One region of the Brachybacterium sp. GCM10030267 genome, then DNA from elsewhere that is predicted to be linked to it. Evidence: predicted binding sites of a transcription regulator. Region 1 holds the regulator's gene; the other holds the start of a gene.

What was found. Region 1 encodes HrcA, which represses chaperone genes, less so after heat shock. Its sites were predicted from a motif close to TTNGCACTCGNNNNNNNCGAGTGCNAA; they were not measured.
Region 2: groES (co-chaperone GroES) is a predicted target of HrcA. The motif match lies at 4,046-4,072, and genes of this name have one in related genera.

What each region holds. Positions count from the first base shown of each region.
Region 1 is NZ_JBHTCX010000012.1:418,063-425,116, forward strand. Features, by position in the region: gene ACFQS2_RS12980 (histidine triad nucleotide-binding protein) at 1-280, opposite strand, end outside; gene ACFQS2_RS12985 (NADPH-dependent FMN reductase) at 385-927, shown strand; gene ACFQS2_RS12990 (16S rRNA (uracil(1498)-N(3))-methyltransferase) at 985-1,773, opposite strand; gene dnaJ (molecular chaperone DnaJ) at 1,803-2,927, opposite strand; gene hrcA (heat-inducible transcriptional repressor HrcA) at 3,048-4,058, opposite strand; gene ACFQS2_RS13005 (DUF3097 domain-containing protein) at 4,248-5,144, shown strand; gene ACFQS2_RS13010 (DUF4870 domain-containing protein) at 5,273-6,358, shown strand; gene hemW (radical SAM family heme chaperone HemW) at 6,596-7,054, opposite strand, start outside.
Region 2 is NZ_JBHTCX010000010.1:47,300-54,353, forward strand. Features, by position in the region: gene ACFQS2_RS08460 (pseudouridine synthase) at 1-902, opposite strand, end outside; gene ACFQS2_RS08465 (hypothetical protein) at 1,067-1,768, opposite strand; gene groL (chaperonin GroEL) at 1,981-3,567, opposite strand; gene groES (co-chaperone GroES) at 3,590-3,886, opposite strand; gene ACFQS2_RS08480 (metallophosphoesterase family protein) at 4,151-5,014, opposite strand; gene ACFQS2_RS08485 (hypothetical protein) at 5,220-5,927, opposite strand; gene ACFQS2_RS08490 (molybdenum cofactor biosynthesis protein MoaE) at 5,978-6,541, opposite strand; gene ACFQS2_RS08495 (molybdenum cofactor biosynthesis protein B) at 6,538-7,054, opposite strand, start outside.

The DNA.
Region 1 (7,054 bases):
TGTTGAAGATCAGACGGAAATCGCCATCGCCCAGATCCGAGGCGACCTTCGAGGCGACGGAGGCGGTGCGGGCGAGCAGTTCGGGCTGTTCGGCCAGCTCCCTCACGTCGCGCCGGTGCCGGCGCGGGACCACGAGAACGTGCAGGGGCGCCTTCGGATGCAGATCCCGGAAGGCGATCACCTGATCGTCTTCGTACACGCGGTCCGAGGGGATCTCCTCGGCCACGATCTTGCAGAAGATGCAGTCGGGGTCGCGGTCGTCGGCGGCGATGTTTCCCATGCCCGAAGTCTACGGGAGCGGTACCGGCCGGGAGCGAGTCATCGCACACGCGGCGCGTACCAGCTGGCCATACCCCGGCCGATGTATGAGAACGTTCAATCATCATGACAAAGCTCGGAATCATCATCGCCAGTGCCCGCCCCAACCGTGTCGGGGAGCACGTCGCCCAGTGGGTCGCCGAGACCGTCGGCGACCGCTTCGACGTGGACCTCATCGACCTGCGCGAGGTCGCACTCCCCGCCTTCGACGAGCCCGTCGCCCCTCGGGCCGGTGGGGACAAGACGACCGCTCACGGCCGCAGCTGGGCGCAGCGTATCGCCGCGCTGGATGCCACCGTCATCCTCACCCCGCAGTACAACGGCTCCTACCCCGGCGCCCTGAAGAACGCGATCGACTTCCTCTACGCCGAGTGGAACGACCTGCCCACCCTGCTGATCGGTTACGGCTGGCGGGATGCGAACGAGGTGCTGCCGGTGCTGGAGGCGCTGATGACGCGCGTCGGCGCAGACGTGGTGGACACCATCGGGCTGGGCTTCGGCGAGGACCTCTCGGCCGAGGGCGAGCTGTCGGTCCGCGAGGAGAAGGTCGCTCAGCTGCACGAGGCCGCCGAGGCCCTGGCCGCCGAGGTTCCCGCGCACGCGGGCTGATCGAGGCTCCCGCGCGAGGTTCTCGCGCACCCTGGCTGGTCAACTCCCGCCGCAGGCTCAGCCCCAGCGCCCCACCAGGCTGCTGAGAACCGCGAGTGCCGCGGGACCGGCGGTCGAGGAGCGCAGCACCTCGGGACCGAGCAGGACGGAGCGGGCGCCCGCCGCATGCAGGGCGTCCAGCTCCTCCGGGGAGATGCCGCCCTCGGGCCCGACCACCACCATGATCTCCTCGGTGCCGTCCTCGCTCGCCCGGCGCAGCTGATCGGCGAGGTCCATCAGGCCCACCGATTCCTGCTCATGCAGGACCAGCACCAGCGAGCCGCCCTCGGTGCGCGACCTGACGTCGGCGACGAGCTCCTTGGTCGTCACCGGCTCGTCGACCGCGGGGATCCCCGCACGGCGGCACTGCTTCACGGCCGCTCGCACGGTCCCGGCCCAGCGCTGCCTGCCTTTGCGCAGCTTCTCCCCGCGCCAGACGGAGACGGAGCGCTGCGCGATCCACGGCACGATCCGATCCGCGCCCAGCTCGGTCGCGGACTCGATCGCCTGCTCATCGCGGCCACCGGTGGCCAGTGCCTGGACGAGGCTGAGCAGGGGCAGCCGCTGCACGGCCGGCGTCGGATCGGCCAGCAGCTCCAGCTCCAGGGCGTCCTTGTGCGCGACGGTCACCTCGGCGAGGACCTGCCGGCCGGGGGCGTCGGTGAGCAGCACCTGCTCGCCCACGCCGATGCGGGCCACCTTTGCCGCGTGCCGGCCCTCGTCGCCGTCGAGCGTGAGCGCCTCACCCGCGCGGGCGGCGGCAAGGGCATCATCGAGGACCAGGAAGCCGGGCGGGGTCGTCGGCATGGGCGCTCACCTCTCCCGTCGGCGCCGGCTCAGAACTCGCGCAGGCGGTCGCGGAGCTTGGCGAAGGGGCCGTGGCCGCGGCGGCGGGTGCTCTCGTCTCCCCGCATCGCGGCGAACTGCTCGAGCAGCTCCCGCTCCTCGTCGCTCAGCGAGGTCGGCACGGAGACGTCCAGGACGACGCGGATGTCGCCGCGGCGCTCACGGCGCAGCGGAGTCACCCCGAGGCCCTTGAGGGTGATCTCCTCGCCGGGCTGGGACCCGGGCTTGACGTCGATCTCCTCGGTGCCGTCGAAGGTCTCCAGCGGGATCGTCGCGCCCAGGGCGGCAGAGGTCATGGGCACGGACATGGTCACCACGAGATCGTCGCCGTCGCGCTCGAACATCTCGTGCTCGTTGACCGCGAGCTCGACGAACAGGTCGCCGGCAGGACCGCCGGCCTCACCGGTCTCGCCCTCGCCGCGCAGCTGGATGCGGGTGCCGTTCTCGACGCCGGAGGGGATGCGCACGGTCACGCTGCGCTCAGCGGGCGTGCGTCCGTGGCCCGAGCAGGCGGTGCACGGGGACTCGATGACGTCGCCGTGGCCCTCGCAGGTCGGGCACGGTGCCATGGTCACCATCTGGCCCAGCAGCGACTGGGCGACGCGCTGGACGTGGCCGCTGCCGTTGCAGGCGGTGCAGCGGGTGGGGCTGGTGCCGGGCTCGCAGCAGGAGCCGTCGCAGCGCTCACAGCGCACTGCGGTGCGGAAGGTGACCTCCTCCTCGGTGCCGAAGACGACGTCGCGCAGGTCGATCTTGACCCGGCGCAGGACATCGCCGCCGCGGCGCTGACGGGGCACCGGACCCTGGCCGCGGCCGCGCATGCCGGCGGCGCCGGCGAACATGTCGAAGATGTCGTTGAAGTCGAATCCGGCGCCACCGCCGCCGGGGAACCCGCCGCCCATGCCCGGGCCGCCGCCCATGTCGTACTGGCGGCGCTTGTCGGGGTTCGAGAGCGTCTCGTAGGCCTGGGAGACCTTCTTGAACCGCTCGGAGGCCTCGGGATCGGGGTTCACGTCCGGGTGGAGGGTGCGGGCGAGCTTCCGGTACGCCTTCTTGATCTCCTCGGTGGAGGCGTCGCGGGAGACGCCGAGGAGCTCGTAGTAGTCATCGTTCACGGTGAAGGATCCTTACCGGGGAGTCGGGGCGTCCGGGGGCCGCGGCGTGCGGCGAGCGGGCGCGGGGCGATGGGTGCTTGCGGTCGGGAACGCGGTGCGAGGCGTGCGCGCACGCGCGGGTCATTCGAGATACCGGGAGACGTACCGGGCGATGGCCTGGACGGTGGAGATCCCGCTGACGTAGTCCATACGACTGGGGCCGAGGATCGCCAGGTGCGAGCCGGCACCGTACCCGGCGCCCACCACGGCCGCCTGCTGGAGGACCTGGTCCTCCAGCTCCGAGCCGATGCGCACCTCGACGGACCCCGGCGAGGCGTGCATCTCGGTGAACAGCCGCAGCAGCACCAGCTGCTCCTCGAGCACGTCCAGCAACGGCTCCACATCCCGCGCGAAGTCCTCGGCGGAGCGGGCGATGTTGGCGGTCCCGGCGAGCATGATGCGGTCCTCGGCGCGGGTGGCGGCGAGGGCCGACAGCGCCTCGGTCACCTCCGCGACGGAGGCCTTGTCCGCGTGCGGGGTGACCTCCAGCAGGTCTGCCACGGGCCGCTCGAGGTCGGTGACCTCGCGGCCGGCGATGTAGCGGTTCAGCTGGTCGCGCAGATCCACGTAGAACTCGGCAGGCCGGGCGGCCAGCACCGGGACGGTGCGCTGATCGACGCGGCCGGACTCGGTGATCAGCACGATCAGCAGCAGGGACTCGGCGACCTTGACCAGCTCGACATGACGGATCCGGGCCTGGCGGCGCGCCGGGTACTGGACCATCGCCACCTGCTGGGTGAGCTGAGCCATCAGCCGCACCGTGCGCCCGAGCAGCTCCTCGACGTCACCGGCGTCCTCGAGCAGGGTCTGGATGGCCCGGCGCTCGGGGGCCGAGAGCGGTTTGACCGTCGCCACGTGGTCGACGAAGGCGCGGTAGCCCTTGTCCGTGGGAACCCGGCCGGCCGAGGTGTGGGGCTGATGGATCAGCCCCTCCTCCTCCAGCACCGACATGTCGTTGCGCACGGTGGCGGCGGAGACCTCGAGCTCGTGCCGCTCCAGGAGGGACTTGGAGCCCACGGGCTCACGCGTGGAGACGTAGTCCTCGACGATCGCGCCGAGGATCTGCAGCTTCCGGGCGTCCGTGTCCCTCACCTCCTGCTCTGCGTACGGAGATCTCGATCTCGATGTCGGCTTCCGGCCGGTGCTCGAGCCGCTCGCGGGCCGACGGGCTCCTGGACGCCGACGGACCACCGGGAGCGAGGCTGGCACCTACCGTTGCCGAGTGCCAATCCTACGCGTCCCCGGCGGGGCTCGCAGGGAGGTGTTCGCCACCGGTGTACGGTGTCGCGCGTGCCTGCAGCATCCGATCGCTTCCCTGACCGGTACGGCTCCGACGTGCTCTCCTCCGGTCCGCCCGCTCATCATCGCCGCCGCCCCGTGGCCCGTGAGGTCGCCGCGCAGCGCGACCTCGTCGTCGAGGAGGCCTCGACGGGCTTCACCGGGGCCATCACCCGCGTCGAGAAGATCGCCGGTGAGCTGATCGTCGAGCTGGAGGACGGCCGCGGCAAGCGCCGCACCTTCCCGCTGGGCCCCGGCTTCATGATCGACGGCAAGCCGGTCGTGCTCACCCGTCCCGCGCCGCGCAGCCAGGCCCCGGTGCGCAAGCGCTCCGCGAGCGGCTCGGTCTATGTCGAGGGGGCGAAGGCCCGCACCGCGCGCGCGTCGCGGATCTGGGTCGAGGGCACCCACGACGCCGAGCTGATCCAGAAGGTGTGGGGCCATGACCTGCGCATCGAGGGCATCGTCGTAGAGCAGCTCGAAGGCGCCGACAACCTCGTCGAGCGGGTCCAGGACTTCGGGCCGTCTGCCGGCCGCAGGCTCGGGATCCTCGTGGACCATCTGGTGCCCGGCTCCAAGGAATCGCGGATCGCCGCCGAGGTGATGAGGCTTCCCGGTGCGCGGGGCAACGTCTCCGTGCTCGGGCATCCCTACGTCGATGTGTGGCAGGCGGTGCGACCTGCTCGGGTGGGCCTGACGACGTGGCCCCACATCCCCAAGGGCACCGACATCAAGGTCGGCACGCTCGCCGCGCTCGGCTGGCCCCACGCGGACAAGGCAGACATCGGCCAGGGCTGGCAGCGGATCCTGGCGGCCGTGCGCTCGTACGCAGATGTCGAGCCCTCTCTGTCCGGACGCATCGAGGAGCTCATCGACTTCGTGACGGTCGACCCCAGCTGATTCAGCGGGGGAAATCCCCCACCGGACCCGGCGGTTCGCCCTGGAGACCTGGGCCACTGCGCTCGTTAGGCTGGTCGTGTCAGCCCGACGCCGGCCCGAGGGGCCGGCCCGTCCTCGAAGAGGGAATCATGAGCCAGACTCCGCATCCACACGATCCGTTCGGCACCGAGCCCGCCACTCCGGCACCCGGCTCCGATCCCGCTCCGGCCGACGGCAGCTCGCACGAGGAGACCGGTCAGTCCGTGCCCGGCGCGGGCCCTGCCGAGGCCTCGCAGTCCGCGGCCGCTGACGAGGCCGGCGCCGGGCAGACCGAGGCGTCGCCTCGCGGTCCCGCCGGCGACGAGGAAGTGGGCAGCCCCACCTCGGATCCGGCCCTGCACCCGCACGACCCGTACGCGTACGACGCCGGCTCCCAGGCCGCGGCCACCTCGCCCGGAGGAACCGCCTCGGTGCCGCCCGCCCAGGACCCTTCGGCCTCCGGACCGGCAGGCGCACAGGACCCGTACGGGGTGCCCGCTTCACCCGCTGCCCAGGATCCGTATGAGGTCCCGCCGTCGGCAGATGGCCAGCCCCACTACGCCGCGCCGGCTTCCGGTGCCGGCGCCGGTGCCGGTGCCGGTGCCGGACAGGGTGGCTACCCCGGCGGTGTCCCCGGCCAGAGCGGCCCGCAGAACCCGTACGGCGCGCAGGGTCAGCCCGGCGGTCAGCACCAGTACGGTGCCCAGGGTCAGTACGGGCAGCAGAGCCACGGCGCTCAGGGCGGAGCGCCCGGAGCGGCCGACCTCAACACGCCGCCCCCGGGAATCAAGGGCGTGCACGATGGCCCGCTGAGCGGTCAGCCGATGCAGGATTCTGATGCCAGGACGTGGGCTCTCGTGGTCCACCTCGCCGCCCTGCTGCAGTTCGCGATCCCGTTCTTCGGCGGCCTTGTCGCGCAGATCGTCCTGTTCGTGATCTTCAAGGATCGGAACCGGTTCGTGCGCTACAACGGCGCCGAGGCGCTGAACGGCACGATCGCCGCCATGATCACGTCCTTCGTCCTGGGGATCGCCTTCGCGATCATCACGGTCATCACCCTGGGGATCGGGTCGTTCCTGTTCGGTCTGCTGTTCATCCCCCAGGTGGTCCAGGCGATCTTCGCCATCATCGGCGCGGTGAAGGCATACCAGGGCGAATGGTGGAACTACCCGGTGAACCTGCGTCTGGTGAAGTGACGTCCCGGCCCGGTCCGCGGACCGGGCCGGCCGTGACCGTCAGCGGGACGTGGATCGCATCTGCCGCCCTATACACCGGGCACCCTCGATTCACGTCCCGTCGGTGGTCACCAGCTACGACGAACGCGGCGCACACAGCAGAACGAGCAGCATGACGTCACTCCAGGCGCCGGCATCACGGTGCTCGCGAAAGCGGCATCGCGTCGTTCCCGGCGCCAGCGCGCTGCAACCGTCGGCTCAGGACACGAGGTCGCGGATCACCGCGTCGGCGAGCAGACGACCCTGACGAGTCAGCACGGCACGTCCCTCGGTCAGCGCTTCGGGCTCGAGATGGCCCCGGTCGCGGTGGACGGCGAGCATCGCCCTGGTCTGCTCGGGAACGGCCTCCACGGCCAGCCCGTCGGCGATCCGCAGTTCGAGCATGATCCGCTCCACGGCGCGGTCCTCGTCGGGCACCTGCTCCGAGTCGGCGACCGGGAGGGAGCCCTCGGCCAGGGTGGCCGCGTACCGGCTGGGATGCTTGAGGTTCCAGGAGCGCAGCCCGTCGCGATGACGGTGCGCGCCGGGGCCGATCCCCCACCAGTCGCCGCCCCGCCAATAGGCGAGGTTGTGCCGCGAGCGCTGCTCGGGGGTGCGCGCCCAGTTCGAGACCTCGTACCAGTCGAGCCCCGCCGCGACGGCGAGGTCGTCGACCAG
Region 2 (7,054 bases), on a different contig from region 1:
GTGCGGGCGAGCAGCTGCAGCGGCTGCCGGGTCGGCTCCTCGACATGGTGATTCCGCGCCGGAGCGTCCCCGCCGTCGGGGTTCGTGCTGTAGAGGGTGTCGCCGAGGATCGGGGCGCCGCGCGCGGCGAGCTGGGCCCGCAGCTGGTGGGTGCGCCCGGTGCGCGGCCGGAGTCGCAGCAGGAGGACGTCGTCGGGTTCGACGGCGATGACCTCGAGCTCGGTCTCCGCGTTCGGTGCCCCGTCGACCGTCCGGGCGCGCAGCTCTCCCCGCGGCTTCTCCAGCCGGTCGCGGAGGATCGCTCGATGCCCCGGGCGGGCGGCACCCTCACCGGCCGGACCAGCCGGACCAGCCGGACCGGTCAGCTCAGCGATTCGCTCGCCGGGCGGGCCCGAGCGGGAGATGCGCACGCGCGCCAGGTATTCCTTGTCCGCCTCGCCGCGTGCGAACAGCTGCTGGTACGCGGACCGCTCCTCGGGCCGGATCCCGAAGGCAAGGACCCCGGCCGTGGGCCGGTCCAGGCGGTGCAGCGGCGTCAGCGTGGTCAGCCCGGTGAGACGGCGCAGCCGCACGAGCGCGCTGGCGAGGATGTGGGTGCCCCGCGGCATGGTCGCCATACCGTGGGGCTTGTCCAGCACCAGTAAATGTTCGTCGCGATGGAGGATGTCGAGTTCGATCTCGGGCACGTCCTCGGTGCGCAGCTCACGGTGGAACCACAGCTCGTCCCCGGGGCCGACAAGATCCGCGGCGACCCAGGGACGTCCGTCGGCGTCGACGATGTCGCCCCGTGCGAATCGCTCCGCCAGAGGCGTCGCCTCCTCATCGGTCAGTGCCGGGTACCGCTCCCGCAGGGCCTCCAGCGCGGGAGTCTCGACCGCATCCCGCGGTACCTGCCACCGCACGGCGTCCAGTCCGTCCCGCTGAGGCAGGGGCGCCGGCCTGGCACGGGCGCGTCGCCGAGCGGCGCGCCCCGGCTGGTCTGGCCGGTGCAGCAGCTGCCGACCCCGGCCGCCGTCGTCTCGTCCCGTCACGTCGGCCCTCGCACCGTCGGCGGCCGACCCGCCGCTCACAGTCCCCACACGGCGAAGGTCAGCACGTTGTGGAAGACGTAGATGAGCATCAGCAGAACCAGGATCAGGTTGGGGTGACGGTCGCTGAATCGCATGGCCTGCGGCACCTGCCGGCGCAGCTCAGCGGTGGTGATCGCCTCGATGTGGTCGACGTGGACGCCCGCCTCCTGGGCGCGGCGCAGCGTCATCTCCTGGGCTCGGGGGCCGAAGAAGCGGCTGGAGACGGCGAGGATCCGCCGGCCCTCGGGGTCCAGGACGTACACGCCGTCGTAGGCGGTCTCGGAGGCGTCCAGCATCTCGGTGGGCCCGAGTCCGCGCTCGATGTCGCGCACCGCGATCACCTGGCCCACCTCGTCCCACCGGGCCTGCCGGGTGCGGCGACCCAGGCCGCGCAGCTGGAACCCCTCGGCATCGATCTGCAGCCAGGCGGTCAGCACGCGCAGGCAGCCGACGGCCGCCGTGGCCGCGATCAGCACCCACAGCAGCAAGGGCGCGGTGAACACCGGATCGCGCATCATCTGGGGGTCGTTCCACAGCCGCTGGCCGACGAAGCTGATGATCACGAGGAACTCGAGGACCACGACGAACACGAAGCCCGCCACCAGCGTGCCGATCACGACGGCGGCCGGAGGCCCGTAGGTACGGGTCGGGCGGTCGTCGTCCGCCGCCCGCGCGACGTCCTCGGAGCTGCGGGTCATCACTTCTCCTCCGGGGGCGGGTCGTCTGTGGCTTGCTCATCTTAGGCCTGCCGGAGCCGCTTCGGAGCACGTATCGGTGCTGGTCCGGCCTGCTGATCCGGCCCCGCCGGTTCGAGGATGCTGCCCGGGGGACGAGAACGGGCGGGCAGCCCGGGGTGTCCCCGTTCTGCCCGCCCGTCGGCCGAGTGGATGACCGTCAGGTCAGTCCTGGATCACTCGTCCTCGTCGTCCTGCTTCTCGATGACGAGCGTCTCGGTGGTCAGGACCATGCCCGCGATGGACGCCGCGTTGCGCAGCGCCGAGCGGGTGACCTTGACCGGGTCGATGATGCCCGCGGCCACGAGGTCGACGTACTCGCCCGTCGCGGCGTTCAGGCCGTGTCCGACCTGAGCCTCCTTGACCCGCTCGACGACGACGTAGCCCTCGAAGCCGGCGTTCTCGGCGATCCAGCGCAGCGGCTCGACCACCGCGCGGGTGACGGCGCGCGCACCGACAGCCTCGTCGCCGGTCAGGCCGAGGTCGCTCTCGAGAGCCGCAGCGGCCTGGACGATGGCGCTGCCGCCACCGGCCACGATGCCCTGCTCGATGGCCGCACGAGTCGCGGAGACCGCGTCCTCGATGCGCATCTTCTTCTCCTTGAGCTCGACCTCGGTGTGAGCGCCGACCTTGATCACGGACACGCCACCGGCGAGCTTCGCGAGGCGCTCCTGGAGCTTCTCGCGATCCCAGTCGGAGTCGGTGTTCTCGATCTCGGAGCGGATCTGCCCGACACGATCGGCCACGGCCTGCTCGTCACCGGCGCCGCCCACGATGGTGGTGGAGTCCTTGGTGACGACCACGCGACCGGCCTGACCGAGCACCTCGGTGCCGACGGTCTTGAGGTCCAGGCCGAGGTCGGAGGTGACCACCTGGGCACCAGTGAGCACCGCGATGTCCTGCAGCATCGCCTTGCGGCGATCGCCGAACGCGGGAGCCTTGACGGCCGCACCCTTGAAGGTGCCGCGGATCTTGTTGACGACCAGCGTGGACAGTGCCTCGCCGTCGACGTCCTCCGCGATGATGAACAGCGGCTTGCCGCCCTCGACGATCTTCTCCAGCAGCGGCAGCAGATCCGCCACCGCCGAGATCTTGCTCTGGACGAGCAGGACGTGGGCATCCTCGAGGACGGTCTCCTGGCGATCCGCGTCGGTGACGAAGTGCGGGGAGATGTAGCCCTTGTCGAACTGCATGCCCTCGGTGAAGTCCAGCTCCATCGCGGTGGTCGAGGACTCCTCGACCGTGATGACGCCGTCCTTGCCGACCTTGTCGAACGCCTCGGCGAGCAGCTCGCCGATCTCGCGGTCCTGGCTGGAGACCGATGCGACGTTCGCGATCTGCTCCTTGCCCTCGACCTCGATGGCGATGTCGCCGAGCTTCTCGGAGAGCGCCTCGGCGGCCTTCTCGATGCCGCGCTTCAGGGCGGCCGGAGCCGCGCCGGAGGCGACGTTGCGCAGGCCCTCGTGCACGAGCGCCTGGGCCAGGACCGTGGCGGTGGTGGTGCCGTCACCGGCCACGTCGTTGGTCTTGGTCGCGACCTCCTTGGTGAGCTGAGCGCCGAGGTTCTCGTAGGGATCCTCGAGCTCGATCTCACGGGCGATGGTCACGCCGTCATTGGTGATGGTGGGCGCGCCCCACTTCTTGTCCAGGACCACGTTGCGGCCCTTGGGGCCGAGCGTGACCTTGACGGTGTTGGCGAGCTTGTCGACACCGCGCTCGAGGGCGCGACGCGCTTCCTCGTCGTAGATGATCTCTTTTGCCATGAGTTTCCAGGCCTCAGTTCACTCAGTTGTCGATGATGGCGAGGATGTCACGGGCGCCGAGGACCAGGTACTCCTCGTTGCCGTACTTCAGCTCCGTGCCGCCGTACTTCGAGAAGACGACCTTGTCGCCCTCCTTGACGTCCATGGGCACGCGCTCGCCCTTGTCGTTGAAACGACCGGCGCCGACGGCGACGACCTCGCCCTCCTGGGGCTTCTCCTTCGCGGTGTCCGGGATGACCAGACCGGAAGCGGTGGTCTGCTCGGCTTCGAGCGGCTTGACGACGACGCGATCCTCGAGGGGCTTGATGGAGACCGACATGGCGGCTCACTCCTTCATGAAGAGATGACTCTGTGAGTTCGGGGTTCCAGGGACCTCGATCCCGGTCGTCGTCGCGGTGCCGACCGGGGAAGATTCCTGACTGACAGTCTCTGGCACTCTCGGCCTTCGACTGCCAACGACGCCAACTCTAGGACCGAGCTGGCACTCGTGCAAGGCGAGTGCTAAACCGGGGTCGGCCGGGCACGGCGGGTGCCTCGCCGACGGGTTCTCCGGGGCGACACCGGAGGGGCCTCGCGGACGGGCTCACCGGCCGGCGGCCTCCAGGATCGCCGCGACCTGTTCCGGCCCCATGTCGTAGACCGGCACGCTCATGTCGGACAGTGTGTCTCCGGCGTTGGGGAACACAGAGGTGACCACCCGCGGGGCGTCCGTCGGGGCCTCCCCCAGCTCGACGATGCTCATCCCCGACTGTGCCAGCGACTGCTCGTGATCCCCGGCGGTGACCGGGTCGACCACGTTGGTGATGCCCGGGACCACGTGCACGGGGATCCCCGCGATCGCAGCGGTCATCTCGTGGTGGTAGTGGCCCGAGAGCACGATCCGCACGTCGGAGCCCGCCAGCACGCTCGCCAGCTGGTCGAGGCCGTCGAGGTCCAGGCCCCGCAGCAGCGTGGTGGCGGCGACCAGCGGCGGATGGTGGATCCCGAGCACGGTGCCGCCCGGCGCGGGCTCGGCGAGGACGCCGCGCAGCCACTGGAGCTGCTCGTCCTCCAGATGCCCGTACCCCGCGCCGGGGATGCTGGAATCCAGCACCACGATGCGGGCCCCGTTCTCCAGGCGGACGACGCGATCCTGGCTGGTCGCGCCCCGGTCACCCGGGGCGATGGTCTCGCCGTACGCGACGGAGACGTCGTGGTTGCCCATGGCCACGACGAGGGGAGCGCCCAGGGCGGCGGCGAAGGGATCGAGGATCTCGTGCAGCAGTCGGTAGCTGGCCGGGGTGCCGTCCTCGGAGGCGTCTCCGGTGTGGACGACTGCGTCGATGCCGGTCAGCCCCTGGCAGCGGGAGAGCAGTCCGTGCAGGGCGGCGGTGGTGTCGATGCGGTCGTAGTGGCGAGCGGCCGGGTCGCCGTAGAGGTGGGTGTCGCTGAGGTGGAGGATGCGCATGGAGGCACGGTAGCCACCGCGGGTGACGGGCAGGTGAAGAGGGGCGGACGGAGCGGCCGGTCGGGCGGGGCGACCTCAGGTGCGGGCGAATTGGAGCCACCATGTGCACCGATAGCGCTATATAGGGGCCAGCTGTGCACATGCTGGCTCCAATCCTGAGCCGGCCCGGCCCGCCTGCCGGCCCGGTTCGCGCGGCCGGTCGGGATCAGCCGCGGGTTCCGGTGCTGTCGGCGGTGCCAGTCACGTCGGTGAGCCCGGGGTTGCGGCGGATCATGTACAGCCCGATGCGGACCAGGATTCCCAGCACGAACCGGTTGCGGGTCTTGGTCACCGGGCGCAGCGTCGCCGGCGGCACGCGGCGCAGCACGTCCACGATGCGCGGGACCTCGCCGCGGCGGGGCGGGGCCACGGCGGTGCGCCAGGGATGGCGCTCCTGCACCCGGTCGACGTAGCCGCGCAGTGTGGCTCCGTCGGCGCCGCGCCAGGATCCGGATTCGTACAGGTCCTCGAGATCGGTGAGGCCGGCCTGGAGGGCGGCGCGGTCGTATCCGGCGAGCTCGGGGCGGATCTCGTGCTCATCGAGCGCGGCGAGGGTCTCGCGCGCGAGGGGCATGCCGAGCCGGTAGGCGCGGTCGAGGTCGTTCTCGAAACGCGCCCGCACCTCCGGTGGCGTCGCGGCGGAGGTCCCGACGCCCGGCCGCTCGGCGGCGGGCGGCGGCTCCTCCTCGAGCGAGAGATCCGGGTACTGCCGCCCGACGCGCCGGATCTCCTGCCACAGGGCGTCCAGCTCGGGCAGCCGGCTCACCGTCTCCGGGCGGACGCCGAGGGCCAGCAGCACCTCCTGCACAGGCTCGTGCGGGGGACTTTCGTTGTCACGACGCCGGTTGCTCCCGGGCGCGGATGGCTGGGACACGTGGTGGCCTCCTGGCGATGGCGAGTGGTCGTGAACGGCACGGCGACGGGTCAGCCGAGGGCTCCGACCCATTCGGTGCCGCCGTCCTCGAAGATCTGATGCTTCCAGATCGGCACGCGCTGCTTGACGGTGTCGACCAGGTCGTCGCAGGCGACGAAGGCCTGTTTGCGGTGCGGGGCGGAGACCGCGCAGGTCAGTGCCGAGTCGCCGATGCCCAACGGGCCGTGGCGGTGGGCGACGGCGATCATGGCGTCCGGGTAGCGCTCGGCGATCTCCCGGGCGACCTCGGCGATCACCTCGCCGGCGCTCGGATGTGCGGTGTATTCGAGGCGTTGGACTCCGCGACCTCCATCGTGATCGCGCACCACCCCGTCGAAAGTGACGACGGCGCCGCAGCGAGGATCACTGACGGCGTCGGCCATCTGGGCCACGGAGATCGCGCTCTCCCGTATCTCGGCCAGGCGCACTCGCTGGCCGGGCTCGCCCATCGGCGGTCCTCCGGGGACGCGCAGCCGGTGCGGATCTGCGGCGGGCTCCCCCGCGAACGGGGCCGCGCCACGGGTCGGGTCCGGCACCTGGTTCCCGGTCGCGCTGAGGCGATCACCGCCGCTCATGCGTGGTCTCCACCGTCGCGCTGTTCGAGCAGGTGGTCGAGGATCGGATCGAGCACGGCGATCCCGTCACGCACTCCCCCGCGCGACCCGGGCAGGTTCACCACGAAGCTGCGTCCCGCCATGCCGGCGACGCCCCGGCTGAGCAGCGCGGTCGGGGACTTCTCGGCACCGAGGCGGCGGACGGCCTCGAGCACGCCGGGCATCTCGCGCTGCAGCAGCGGGGCGGTCTGCTCGGGGGTGACATCGGTGGGACTGATGCCGGTGCCGCCGGAGGTGACGATGATGTCGATGCCGGCCTCGATCGCTGCGGAGAGGGCGGTGCCGACGTCCGGCCCGTCGGGCACGACGTGCCGCTCGACCTGGTCCAGTCCGCGGTCCTCGAGCCACTGGACGAGCAGGGGTCCGGTGCGATCCTCGTAGGTGCCGTCGGCCGCGCGGGTCGAGGCGATGATGATCCGGGCGGTGCCGCTCAGGGCCGGGGCGTCCTCGGGGTCGGTGCGTGCGGAGCAGTCG